Regions from separate parts of the Peribacillus sp. NPDC058075 genome, predicted to be linked through region 1. Evidence: riboswitches for the same ligand, from Rfam matches in the RefSeq annotation. Region 1 holds a riboswitch; the other holds the start of a gene.
The links. A riboswitch is a leader RNA that binds a small molecule or an ion and turns the genes downstream of it on or off. The one in region 1 is predicted to bind cyclic di-GMP.

Region 1 (6,235 bases):
AGATGTTTCGATGGCAACCGTACCGACAAGCACAGGCTGACCCTTTGTATAACGTTCGGCGATGTCTTCCACAACAGCCTTGAATTTCCCATCAGTTGTCGCGTATATAAGATCTGCCCTGTCATCCCTGATGATATTCCTATTTGTCGGGATCGCAATGACATTCATATTATAAATATTGCGGAATTCCTCTTCTTCCGTTTTGGCTGTACCAGTCATACCTGAAAGTTTTTCATACATCCTGAAATAGTTCTGGAATGTGATCGTCGCAAGAGTCATGCTCTCATTTTGAATTTCAAGTCCTTCTTTCGCTTCGATCGCCTGGTGGAGACCTTCGCTGTATCGGCGGCCTTTCATCAAACGGCCAGTGAATTGGTCAACGATGACTATCTCGCCTTCCTGGACCACATAATCCACATCCAAATGCATGGAAACATGAGCCTTTAACGCCTGATTGATATGATGATTCAAAGTAACGTGACTAATATCGAATAAATTATCGATATTAAATGCTTTTTCAGCTCGATTCATCCCATCTTCCGTCAGCTGAACACCTTTTGTCTTCTCATCATATGTGTAGTCCGTATCTTTCTTTAAGGTTCTAACAAACGCATTGGCCTGGATATAAAGCTGAGCCGATTTTTGTGCCGAACCGGAAATGATCAATGGCGTTCTCGCCTCATCAATCAAAATCGAATCGACCTCATCGATGACAGCGAAGTGGAGCGGACGCTGTACCATTTGCTCTTTATATAACACCATATTGTCACGAAGATAATCAAAACCTAACTCATTATTCGTACTGTACGTAATGTCCGCATTGTACGCCGCCTGCTTTTCTTCTTTAGAATGACTGTTCAAATTCAACCCGACGGTCAAACCGAGGAAGTCATACAATACACCCATCTCGGTGGCATCACGGTGTGCCAAGTATTCATTGACAGTAACGACATGTACACCTTTACCGGTAAGCGCGTTTAAATAAACCGGCATCGTGGATGTTAAGGTTTTACCTTCCCCTGTTTTCATCTCGGAGATATTTCCATCATGAAGGGATGCCCCACCCATGATTTGAACACGGTAAGGATATAAGCCCAGAGCACGCTTTGCCCCTTCACGCGCTACCGCAAAAGCCTCGACAAGCAAATCATCAACGGTTTCCCCATTTTGATAACGCTCTTTAAACTCACCCGTTTTGGCACGCAACTGTTCATCCGATAACGCCGCCGTTTCATCAGCCAGCGCTTCGACCTGATCGGCGATTTTTTCCAAACGTTTGATTTCTCGCTTATTCGGATCAAAAACTTTATTTAATATATTAAGCATTCAATAACGCTCCTCTATTATGGTAATGATCGTTCAATGACAAAATTCATATAAGTAAGAAGAAACACACTTCTATTATTACTAATGCACGCTTAATTTTACCACTTCTGTCATAGAGGTACAACTTCATGTCACTTCCCTGGTATAGACCTCAATTCATTTCTTGCGAAAAACAATGGATAAATGAGGAGTAAAACTGTTAAAATAGAAGGAAGTATAAAAAATATGTTGCAAACTCCCCACTATTCCATATGTAAATGAGAATTATCCATAACCTTCCATCACTAGATGCTGTGTGTCCTCTTTAGCGATAGCATGTCAAGGTAATCCAGCCTTTTAGGCGTCATGTTTATTGAATGAAAGGCGGGCTACTGAAACTTATTAGCGGAAGATAAATAGAACATGTTTCGAGGTGGTATTGATGATTGGTGAACGTGTAAAAAAACTGCGAGAAGAAAAGAAAATGTCGATGACTGAACTTGCCGATAAAGCGGGTGTCGCAAAGTCTTATTTAAGTTCGCTCGAGCGGAACTTACAAACGAATCCTTCTATTCAATTTCTTGAAAAAATCTCCGCCGTACTTAACATTCCTGTTGATGCCCTGCTTTATGATGCACCAAATAAGGAAACCTTGGACACCGACTGGATGAAAATCGTTGAGGAGGCCATGAATTCGGGTGTTTCAAAACAACAATTCAGGGAATTCATCGAGTTTAATAAGTGGAGAAAAGATAAAGAAGAGTAGAGTGGTAGTGCACTAGTTTACCTACATAAACCTGAAGAATACAGTTTGAATAAGCTAGACTTGTTTGAATCTCAAGGAGGAATAAGCCCTATAAACAGCTAATGAATCGAATTACTGTTTATAGGGATGTTCTCAATCTTGATCGAAAGCTATTTTCCATTGTTCTCCTCTAATGTTACCTCAAGGCCTTCCCGTTTAAAAAAAGCACTGATTTCCTCTTTTTTGAAACCCAAGCTCCTTGCTTCTGAAATCAATTTCACCCATTCTTGGTCCATTTCCACATTAGCCACCTCTTCTACCTCCTAAAATACTCTTTGTATTTCAGGCTGACCAGCCATCATAGTCTCGAGGACCTTAGACCTGTGCCTTTGCGCCCTCATCTTTCAATAAGTTTGCCTTTGTCGTGGTATTTATTACCAAATACATTGCTTATAATCATATTATAACGGATGCCCACTCCATATATTGCTATTTTATGTCGGTAATCTACCAAAATGCAAAAACTTTTATCCGACAAAATATTACAATATTAAGAAAATTCTAATTGTTGATAATTTTTTAGTTCCTTTCCTTTTTTATATAATAGTAAATATTGCTCTTCTTAATATTCCGTTGCTGTGTATTAATTCTCTCCATTGTAAGTGCATCCAAGGCTTTTTGCGCAGTTAAATCCTCACCGCAAGTCGGGCAAAGCCACTTTCCATATTCCGCACTGCTAAAAGAAGCCCTATGGCAAGTATGGCAATTCTTTCGATACAAGTAATCCAACCCCTCTGCACCCTGATCAAATTGTTTTTTATAAATAACCAGATGTTCTTTTTAAAGAACCTACAATTTGAGTATAGTGCAAAAGAAAGGGGTTATTGAATAGGTAAAATTGACTATTTATCTTAATAAAGAACAATTGCCGTTCTTTAAAAAGGATTCTTCATTGATATGGATTCTTTAGAGAACAAAAGAAGCAATCATTTTTTCCTTTTCAAACGAATTCTATCAACAGGCATTAAAAAGCACAACCCAAAGGCTGGGCTGTGCTTGTGATCATAAAATAATAATTAACTAGGTTCAATCAATCCATAGCGTCCATCTTTTCGGCGGTACACTACGTTCGTTGTATTAGTATCCGCATTCGTGTAAACGAAGAAACTGTGACCAAGCATATTCATTTGTAAAATCGCTTCTTCACTGTCCATCGGCTTTAAATCAAAGCGCTTATTACGGACCACTTCAATATCATTATCGTCTTCGAATTCATCCACCACTTCGTCAACTTCCGTATTGAAGGCGAATGCATCTGGTGCAGCCGATAGATTATTCCGGAACTTACGATTGACCTTCGTTTTATGTTTACGAATTTGGCGTTCAAGCTTATCATTGATCAAGTCAATGGCAGCATACATATCCGCATTTTCCTCTTCAGCACGAAGAACCAAATTCTGCATGGGAATCGTCACTTCGACCTTTGATGTATTATTGTTCACTTTTAAATTCACTAACACATTTGCATCTGGTGTATTGTTAAAATATCGTTCTAACTTGCCAATTTTCTTTTCGACGTATTCTCGAATTGCTGGAGTTACCTCAATGTTTTCACCGCGTACGTTGTAATTCATAAAGTGAGTCCTCCTTAAATTAAGACTATACAGTTAGATTCTACAATACCCCTCCGGTTCCTTTTAGAAACACATCATGAAATATGTCGAAATATTGAAACAATTGTCGGAAGGTTTGGAAAGGGTTGATGTCTGCCCTAGCTTCATTATATCAAATGCTATGCTAGAAAGAAAAAATTAAGCCTATTTTATTTACAGAAAATTTAAAAATAATTAACATAAAAACCGTTTGGAATCCAAACGGTTGGGTAATCAATTTCTTTTATCGTAAAACATGCCATCCACTGATAGACTTTCATACGGGTTCGTGTATTTATTGGATGATTTTTTCTTCTTATTTATTTCCTGGATATCCCGCTGAATCTCTTGCTTTTGAAGCTTCAGCAAGTGATCGACCTTTTGGTTGAGCAACAGTGCTGCACGTCCCAGCTGCTGCTCTTCAGCAGTAAAAGGGGGGGTGATTTGAGAAAGAAGTCCATCCCGCTGATCGATCAGCTTTGTGATCCTTTCTATTTTATCATCACGCTCTATGATCGTGTGATCTTCCAGAACGGCAAGTAATTCAGCAGTCAACTCATGAAACGTCCTAATCACCATTACACTTGACCGCTTTGGGCAAATTGTTTTTTGCGATTGATTTGAATTACTTCCTTCCAAGTATTCCGGAACTCCGTAACAAGGCCCTCCACTTCTTCCAAGGCAGCAACATCATTTTTCATATTCGCTTCGATCAGACGCCGATTCATGAAATCATACAGACTCATCATATCTTTGGATACATCCGCATCCATATCCAGCGTCACCATCAATTCGCGGATAATATTCTGCGCCTTGATGATGTTCGTATTCCTCGCTTCGATATTTCCTGCTTCGATGGCTCTCTTCCCAAGCATGATGAACTTTAGGCAGCCATTATAAAGCATTAATGTAAGCTCTCCCGGGGAGGCGGTATTGACTGAATTTTGCTGATACGATTGATAGGGATTATTTATCGCCATACTTAACTTCCTTTCCGACTTCCTTAACTAAAATAAGAAGCTAACGATGAACTTTGGCTGTTCGCCTTTTGAATCGCTTTTTCCATCGCCGTGAATTGGCTGTAGTAGCGCGATTCCAATTTCGTTAACTTTGCTTCAAATGATGAGATCCGGGTATCCAATCCGTTCACCAGCTTCCCGATGGTAAACGAGTTATTAACAAATCCGGCCTTCCCGGCCTTTTCCGTTATCGTTTTCATGGAAGATTGTATATCGGCGCGCAAACGGCGCGCCAGTCCTTTTTCGCCTATTTCCGTTCCATCCGCCATGAACATATTATAAATCGCATTTGGATCTTCAGAAATGGCAGCCCGGAGCTTATCCTCATCAATCGTTAATTTACCGCCCTCGAGGTAATTCTTCGTTGTGGTAATGCCCAAACTGCTGAGACTGTTCTTTCCTGTGATCCCATCCACCGAAGTGTATAGGGAAGATCTCATCGTGGTCAGGAGACTTTTTAACGTCGAATCGCTTTTTAACGTTCCGCTCTTCGCCTTTTCTTCCCACAGCTTCACTTCATCCTCTGTCATAGCCTTCTTTTGCTCGGTTGTAAGCGGGGTGAATGAGCGATATTTCGCTTCGCCTGTTTTATCCTGAATCTTTTTAATGATTTCATTGTACTTATTCACAAACTGAGTGACTGTGTCCAAGATGGAATCCACATCAGCTGTTGAAGAGAAAGTGACGGTATCCGCCGTTTTTTGCTTCACCGTTATTTCCGCTCCATTAATCTGAAACGTATTCGAAGGCCGGGAAATTTCCAGTCCATTATAAGTAATCGATGCATTTTCCCCTTTTGTGCCGCCAGTCCCTTCATTGTTACTGCTCATTTTTAACATATTGAAAAAATCCCCGGTGCCCCCTAATTCAATTTCAGCTCGATCCTTAACATCACCGGTATGTTTAGCAGTGATGGAAAACTGCTGGGACGTTTCATCGAAAAACAAAGTCACTCCCGAGTTAGCATTAATTTTATTGATGACACTCTCTAACGTATCATCCGCATTAAGGGTAAGCGTATACGGTTTTTCCACTGTTGCCCCATCTTTTACTTCCGTATCAAAACTGCCATCTTTATTGATGGCCAGTATCGTAATATCTTGAGGTGTCGTGATTCCCAATTCCGATAATTTCTTTTTAGGGTCGGTGACAGCTGATTTTTCTGTACTTGTCATCGTTGCTGCTTTGGCAAGCCCATTGACTTGTACATTCCCGGAAAAATCACTGGTCGAATTCACATTTCTCACGGATACAGCATCTGGATTCGATACCGACACCTTCTTTTTAATAAAGGAAGACTTCTTCCCAATCCCATCACGAATGAGCGTATCCAATTCTGATAATGATGTATTGATCGCGCGGTAATCATCCCGCTGCCACTCGGAATTCTGCTTTTTCTGTGTTAATTTATCCAAAGGCACCCGTTCTGCCTGCATCATGCTTTTAACTATTTCATCAATGTCCATCCCGCTTGCTAAACCACTGATTCGTACCACAATTGATCACCCGCTTAT
Region 2 (6,235 bases), on a different contig from region 1:
GCGCTTTATATTAAAACTAGATGATGTCGATAGTGGTTTTGTCAGGATTTCTTCCTGCCTATCGACTCTGACTTTCGAATCCACTGGTTATCCTCCCTGTATTAAGAAATGATCATTGAACCTGATATTTCAAGATTTGCCCGTTCAAATTGCATTTTCACACCGGCAATTTTCTCTAACTTGTCTCTGCCTTCTTGTATCGCTAATATTATGCCATCGCAATATTTAGCAACGATATTTGCATCAGGTTTATTTAAACTGTCAGATGTATGAAATAAAATGAGGTCAAAATCCTTCTTCCACTCTTCAATCAGTGTTGGAAGTGTCTCTAATGTTAATAAAGTTGCTGGTTCATAAATGGCTTCGCTTGTAGGTATACAAAATAGACGACCCTTTATATGTATAGCCTGTTCGTTAATATTGGGCGTCTCGTTTAAAAGCAAGTTGGTAAAACCGAATGAATTATCGATATTAAACACTTGATGCAGCGAAGGCTGGCGCAGATTAGCATCCACTACAAGGACTCGTTTACGCTGCTCAGAAAAGGCAAGTGCTAAGTATGCTGAAGCATTGGCAATATTCTGTGATTGTGAAAGAGATGTAATCATTAATATTGAATCGTCTTTATGAAGGTTGGACTCGATATTGTTACATATCGTATAAAATTGCTCTTTATTGATTTCATTTAGGTAGAAGGATTGTTTCCTATTGAATTTAATACTCACTATATTCACCCCGTTTTGTGGAAGGTAAGGTTTTATATGTTGTTTTACGTTTTCTGTTTATTCTTTTGCTATTCAAATCCATCCTCCCTAATAATGGAATTCCAAGAAGTTCAAGCTCCCTATCGGAATAGGTTGAATCATCAAAGTGCTCTCTAAGAAGTGCTAAGCCTATTCCAGCAAAAAAGCCTATTACGATCGAAATGGCTATGATGAATTTCGGCTTTGGGAAAAGCAGTTCTGCTTGTCCCATTTCATTATCATTGAGAATACTAATCTGTTTAACGTTAGTAATGTCTTTAAAATTAGATATCGAATGCCTCGCGACAGTTTGGGCGATTTCCTTTGCGGATTCAGGATTTGAATCCTTGACGGTAATCGTGATGATTTGTGAATTATCTCGATTAGTAATGGAAACTTGCTTAAGTAAGTCATAGCTAGAAGTTTTAAGATTCAATTCCTCTTTAACTCCTAACATGATTTGCGGACTTTTAATGATGTCCATATACGAAAGGGCAAGCTGTCTGTTCTCTTGAACTTTGTTTATGGAAGCTTCCTTTTCATCCATGCTTAAAGATCCTGCCAGAACTTGAGTGGAATACTGATAGGTTGGTTTCATAAGGTACATGGACGAAAAAATGATAAAACCAGTAATACAAAGGGTAGATAGAATAATGATAAAAATTCGCTTTTTTAAGATTCGTATAAAATCTTTAATTTTTACTTTTTCATTCATCGATTTCACCACTTTTTTAGAGATTGTAAGAATACGTTCACAACTTGCATAGAATTTTTATATAATGGTAAGCAATTATCCTATTTTGCGTTGTAAAGCTATGTGGTCTTTGGAAATTCCTTTTTCTTGTTTGTTTCTTGTGAAATACGATCCGAGCCTCATGCATGGTTTTTCCACGAGTAGATAGGACGCTGAAGAAAGTAAAAAAGATAAGAAAAAGGAAAATATCAATAGTAAACCGGTAGGCAGCTTGTTATAGAATAGGTACATCAATGAGAATAAGGATATAAGATGGTACAAATACAAACTATATGAAATTTTCCCGAGTAGAGTTAGCAACCTAGACCTTAAGACCGCCGAAATCTTTTGGGAACATACGCTCATGATGATAAAAATGCAAACACCGAATGAGACTACATAATCCCTAAACATATAATTGTTTAAAAAATCCACTTCGCCAATGATGCCTTCGTACATAAAACAGGTAATGGCCCCCAACAACCATACAATTTTTACAGACTTTTTCTTTTTCAAGGTATAGGAAAAAAGTACAAGTCGATATTTCGCTATTATTGCTCCCATCAAAAAAAGGGTACTGTAGTGGAAACTTAGAAGGAAGCTGGTTATATCGCCACCAGAACCAAACAAAAACAAAAAAATAGTCGACGAAAAAATTAAAACAAAAAGCCATAATAAAGAGTATTTAAGCTTTTTTCGAACAAATAAAAAAATCAGAACAGGAAATATAATCGAAATTCTCATTTCGTGAACAAGGGACCATATAACATTGTTATAGGCGTCTGTATTGTACTGCCCGATAAACAAAAGATGTCCTATTAATAAGGAAGGAGTATCCGGGCCTGTCCAAGATTTATTAAACCAGTCAGTGATATAGGGCAAATCAATTTGGCTTAAAAGCATTTTAGCCAATATAGCCATGCCTATTGCTACTAGATATGGTATATAAATTCGAAACACTCGTTTTATTAAGTATGTAGAATAGTGGAATTTAGCACTATTAACTGATAAATACAAAACAAAACCACTTAATACAAAGAATAGAATGACAGACTCATTTCCACTGCTGAAAAAAAGGCGTAAAGGAGTTTCCTTAAACAAATAAATTATGTAGGAGCTGCTTGAACCATACTGATAATCTGCATATGAAGGGTAAACCATCAAATAATGCCCGATTAACACAATGAGTGCGGCTAAACCCCTTAATGAGTCGAATTCCTCATATCTAGTCATATCCTCCTCCATATGAACCGTTTTTTTTATAATATAGCACTTGTTCTCAATAAAGTATAGTTAGTTCTCTAAAACAGACAAAAATAGACAAAAAAATATAAAGTTAACCATCATATCTTAATTTGCAGGCTCAATTAAATTCTACTGGGCGAATAAAAACTTCTGGAGAATAGTTGAAAGACGGAACACCTCATGCCAAATTTCGGAACATTGGCTAAAAAATCTGCATAAGGCTTGAGGATCAACTTGTATGATTAGAGAGGGAAGCATACAAGCAGAAGATGAGGGATACAAATACTAGAATAGATTCATAAGAAAACAATTGACATAATAATGTAAAGATGGTAAGTTCAATTTAAATATTCGTTATAAAGAACGATTTGTTCGTTAAAGGTAAGTATAAAAACTGTTATTTCTATCAAAGGATAAAAAAATAGATTTTGCTATTTAATAGATACCTGTCATTAGCTCAATTAATAATCTATAGAAGAAAGGATGATTTTTAATGCCTTTATACCAAATGAGAGAAATATGGACACCTTTAAAATTAGTTGGAGTTAAGTTTTTTAAAACAGAAGAAGGAAGTATTTTTATGAAAGTATTTAATAAACGTCGAAGAAAGTTAAAATAATTCATTATTGAATTTTATTGCGCGTTAAGCTTGTTTTTAAAATTACCAATACCTAGTTGTTTTTTTAAGAATATTGTAGAATGATGGCGGAAAATTACGAAAAATATTTTAGTTAATCATCAGCTTTTTTAAGTATAATTAACATGAATATATGGGTATGTGACTTCATAAAAGTTAGACTTACATATTTTGCGCATGATACTTAATTGGAAAATCATCATAATGTTAAATATTCTTGAGAAAAGCAAACCTGTTGAAAAATAGGGACGCAAAATTACAGGTCTAAGGCTTTGCTAAGACGGCTGTGTTACCACAAATAGGCGGAATTTGTCATGGAAGTAAACAATGATTTGGAAGAATGGGTTTATTTAATGTTAGAAGCGAAAAATTCAGGCTTGTCCATTAAAGATGTAAATGATTTTATCGTAGAAAATGGATCAAGAGAAAAATCTTACATCTTGGGATAGGCTATATGTACCTTAGGGAAGGCTGTTATACAGTCTTCTTTTTTATTTTCATTACCGGAAATTACGGTAAAAGGTATCCAGAATAAGGAACATGGCGATGATAATAAAAATGCGACCTAATTGGGGGGATTTTTATTATGGATGTACCTATTGCCTTTTTTAAGGGATTAATGTGGGGAACTTTATTCAGTGTACCGTTATGGTTATCATTTTGCGGCTGGATAAAAATAATATGGAATGTTTTAGAATAAAACCCTAATTAAATCAGATTATTAAATGAATACATAAGGATTTAATATTTGGATAATAGAATTTTATTTATATATATCATGTGTTTTAAGTTGTCTTACTTCTCTCCAGATATACGAAATATAGCAAAAAAATAGTGAATGATACTTAAACATTTTTGGTTATGTGCCGATACTACACTATAGAGATTAAGCAAAGGGACTTCGCAACAGGCGATGTCAGATAGCTGCCATCAAAATAGAAGGAGATTATTTGATGACAAAAAATAAATTCATTACGTTCGAGGAAGTTTATGAAAAGAAACAGAGAAGCAAGAAAATTTTTATTGGGACTTATATTACTATTATTTTAGTTTTGATTACATTAATGACTTATTTTATGGGACAAGCATAATATGAGGTTTATCGAAGGGGCTGAGGAATCGGTCCTTTTTGTTTTTTTTATACCCACTATTTACCTAAAACTTACTAGTATTCATTCCTAATGGATATTTCAGAAATGTTAAAATTGGGTAAATTTTTGGTCTTTAAACTAATTCCTGCTTGCCAATTCCCGCTTTATATGTGATTATCAAGTAAATGAGCTATATTCCTTATTTTTGAAAAAAGGATTAGGATAAAAGTATGAAATGGCGGCTCAATTATATATTGGAGTGGAATTTTCGCATGGATTTTTTTGATATTTTAAAAGACACTTTTGCCAAGGGTGAGTCTGGACAAGATGTTACTGTAAATGAACTTGTGGAAGAGATTAAGGAGAAATTAAGCGGGATCATTGAACATCCTGATAGTATATGATTCGTAGATACATATTCCTTATTTTGCTCGTATTATGGGCGATGGTCATCTTCTTTTTTTCCTCGCAGACGTATGAGGAGCAAAGCATTACCCCTTTTTTAACGCAGTTCAATACTCCATATTGGTATGATAAGTTAAGTGGCATTTCATTCATGTATGGAGGGGTTGAGGTGAGTGCCCAAATAGCTGGAGTAAATGGCTTTCTGGAGTTCTTCCTTCGGAAGGGTGCCCATCTTTTTATCTTTTTTGTGTTTGGGTTATTGACGTATCGTGTTTGGGGCCGTTTTGTGAAGAACCCTGTTCTTTCGTTTTCAGGCGCTCTTTTATGTGTCCTTTTTTATGCGAGTGCAGACGAACTGCATCAAAAACTAACCGGTGGCCGAACTCCCTTGTGGCAAGATGTCATGCTGGACACGTTTGGCGGTTTGCTGGGAATTTTCTTTTCTCTTTTCTTGTATCGAAGGAGAAGGCGTCAATGAATATAAGAAATCATTTCCGTTACATATAAAAAAGAAGCATGTTTAAAACATGCTTCTTTTTTATCGTTTTCCTTATATGAATGATAACTTGTGAGGGTGATGAGGGTGAGGAGTAATGACGGCTATTCTCTTGGTTATAGCTTCAGGAGCTTGTACCATTTTTCTTTTTTCGAGCGGTTCAAAAAGCGTGGTTGAAGATTTTTATGAATAGGAAAATGAGGCAGAGTTCAGGAAGTCCTGGGATCTGCTAAGTTCTGAAATGAAGCTTCGATTTCGGAATCATGCAGATTATGTCCATAATAGGTCACATGTATTTTTTCAGCATTTGGATGTGAAGTCCTTTCAGTATGATTTGCAGTCCGATACTTAAGAATGTGAAGAACTGGATTCTGGTTAGGGTTGGAGGGCAATATAAAACGGCCTATGAAATTCCAGTTACACAGGTCTTCAATTCTCGCATGAGGGTGTTTATCTTGAACAAGATAGCTATGTTTTCACAGAAAAAGGCGAATGCTGTTTGTTATGGGATTATCGGTTTAAATAGATTCCTCTCCTTTTTCAGGCTCGAGTTCGTTTTATTGAAAAGGGAGAGGCGATGCTCTCATGTATTGCCGAAAAGAGCTACTTCTCATGAAACATATTTCATTCTTGATCGATCACTGATGGCTTTCAGAATAAACATTTTGTCCTGTTTGCTTAGCATAGCCCAGCTGCCTGCTTTGATTTTCATACAAATCCACTCCTTTGGTTTAGGATTATTTATTATAGTTGATGAATGACGGTTGATGGAATTCCGGGACCAGTGAATGATTGGGGCAAGGGGAAGATGGAACTGTCAGCTCATATTAGATTATACCGTCTTTTAGTGCCTAATAAACAACAAAAATTCCAACAAATCTCTAC

Region 2: linked by a shared signal. The riboswitch ahead of ACFVS1_RS04170 (anti-repressor SinI family protein) and the one ahead of ACFVS1_RS19140 (anti-repressor SinI family protein) in region 1 are both predicted to bind cyclic di-GMP.

Annotation. Positions count from the first base shown of each region.
Region 1 is NZ_JBHVSL010000002.1:287,944-294,178, forward strand. Features, by position in the region: gene secA (preprotein translocase subunit SecA) at 1-1,326, opposite strand, end outside; gene ACFVS1_RS19135 (helix-turn-helix domain-containing protein) at 1,748-2,071, shown strand; gene ACFVS1_RS19140 (anti-repressor SinI family protein) at 2,221-2,361, opposite strand; cyclic di-GMP riboswitch class I at 2,393-2,478, opposite strand; gene ACFVS1_RS19145 (hypothetical protein) at 2,630-2,830, opposite strand; gene hpf (ribosome hibernation-promoting factor, HPF/YfiA family) at 3,127-3,684, opposite strand; gene fliT (flagellar protein FliT) at 3,937-4,281, opposite strand; gene fliS (flagellar export chaperone FliS) at 4,281-4,682, opposite strand; gene ACFVS1_RS19165 (flagellar hook-associated protein 2) at 4,706-6,217, opposite strand; gene flaG (flagellar protein FlaG) at 6,232-6,235, opposite strand, start outside.
Region 2 is NZ_JBHVSL010000001.1:826,134-832,368, forward strand. Features, by position in the region: gene ACFVS1_RS04155 (CpsD/CapB family tyrosine-protein kinase) at 102-725, opposite strand; gene ACFVS1_RS04160 (YveK family protein) at 715-1,458, opposite strand; gene ACFVS1_RS04165 (acyltransferase family protein) at 1,534-2,709, opposite strand; cyclic di-GMP riboswitch class I at 3,574-3,655, shown strand; gene ACFVS1_RS04170 (anti-repressor SinI family protein) at 3,673-3,807, shown strand; gene ACFVS1_RS04175 (YwzD family small protein) at 4,722-4,853, shown strand; gene ACFVS1_RS04180 (VanZ family protein) at 4,850-5,332, shown strand.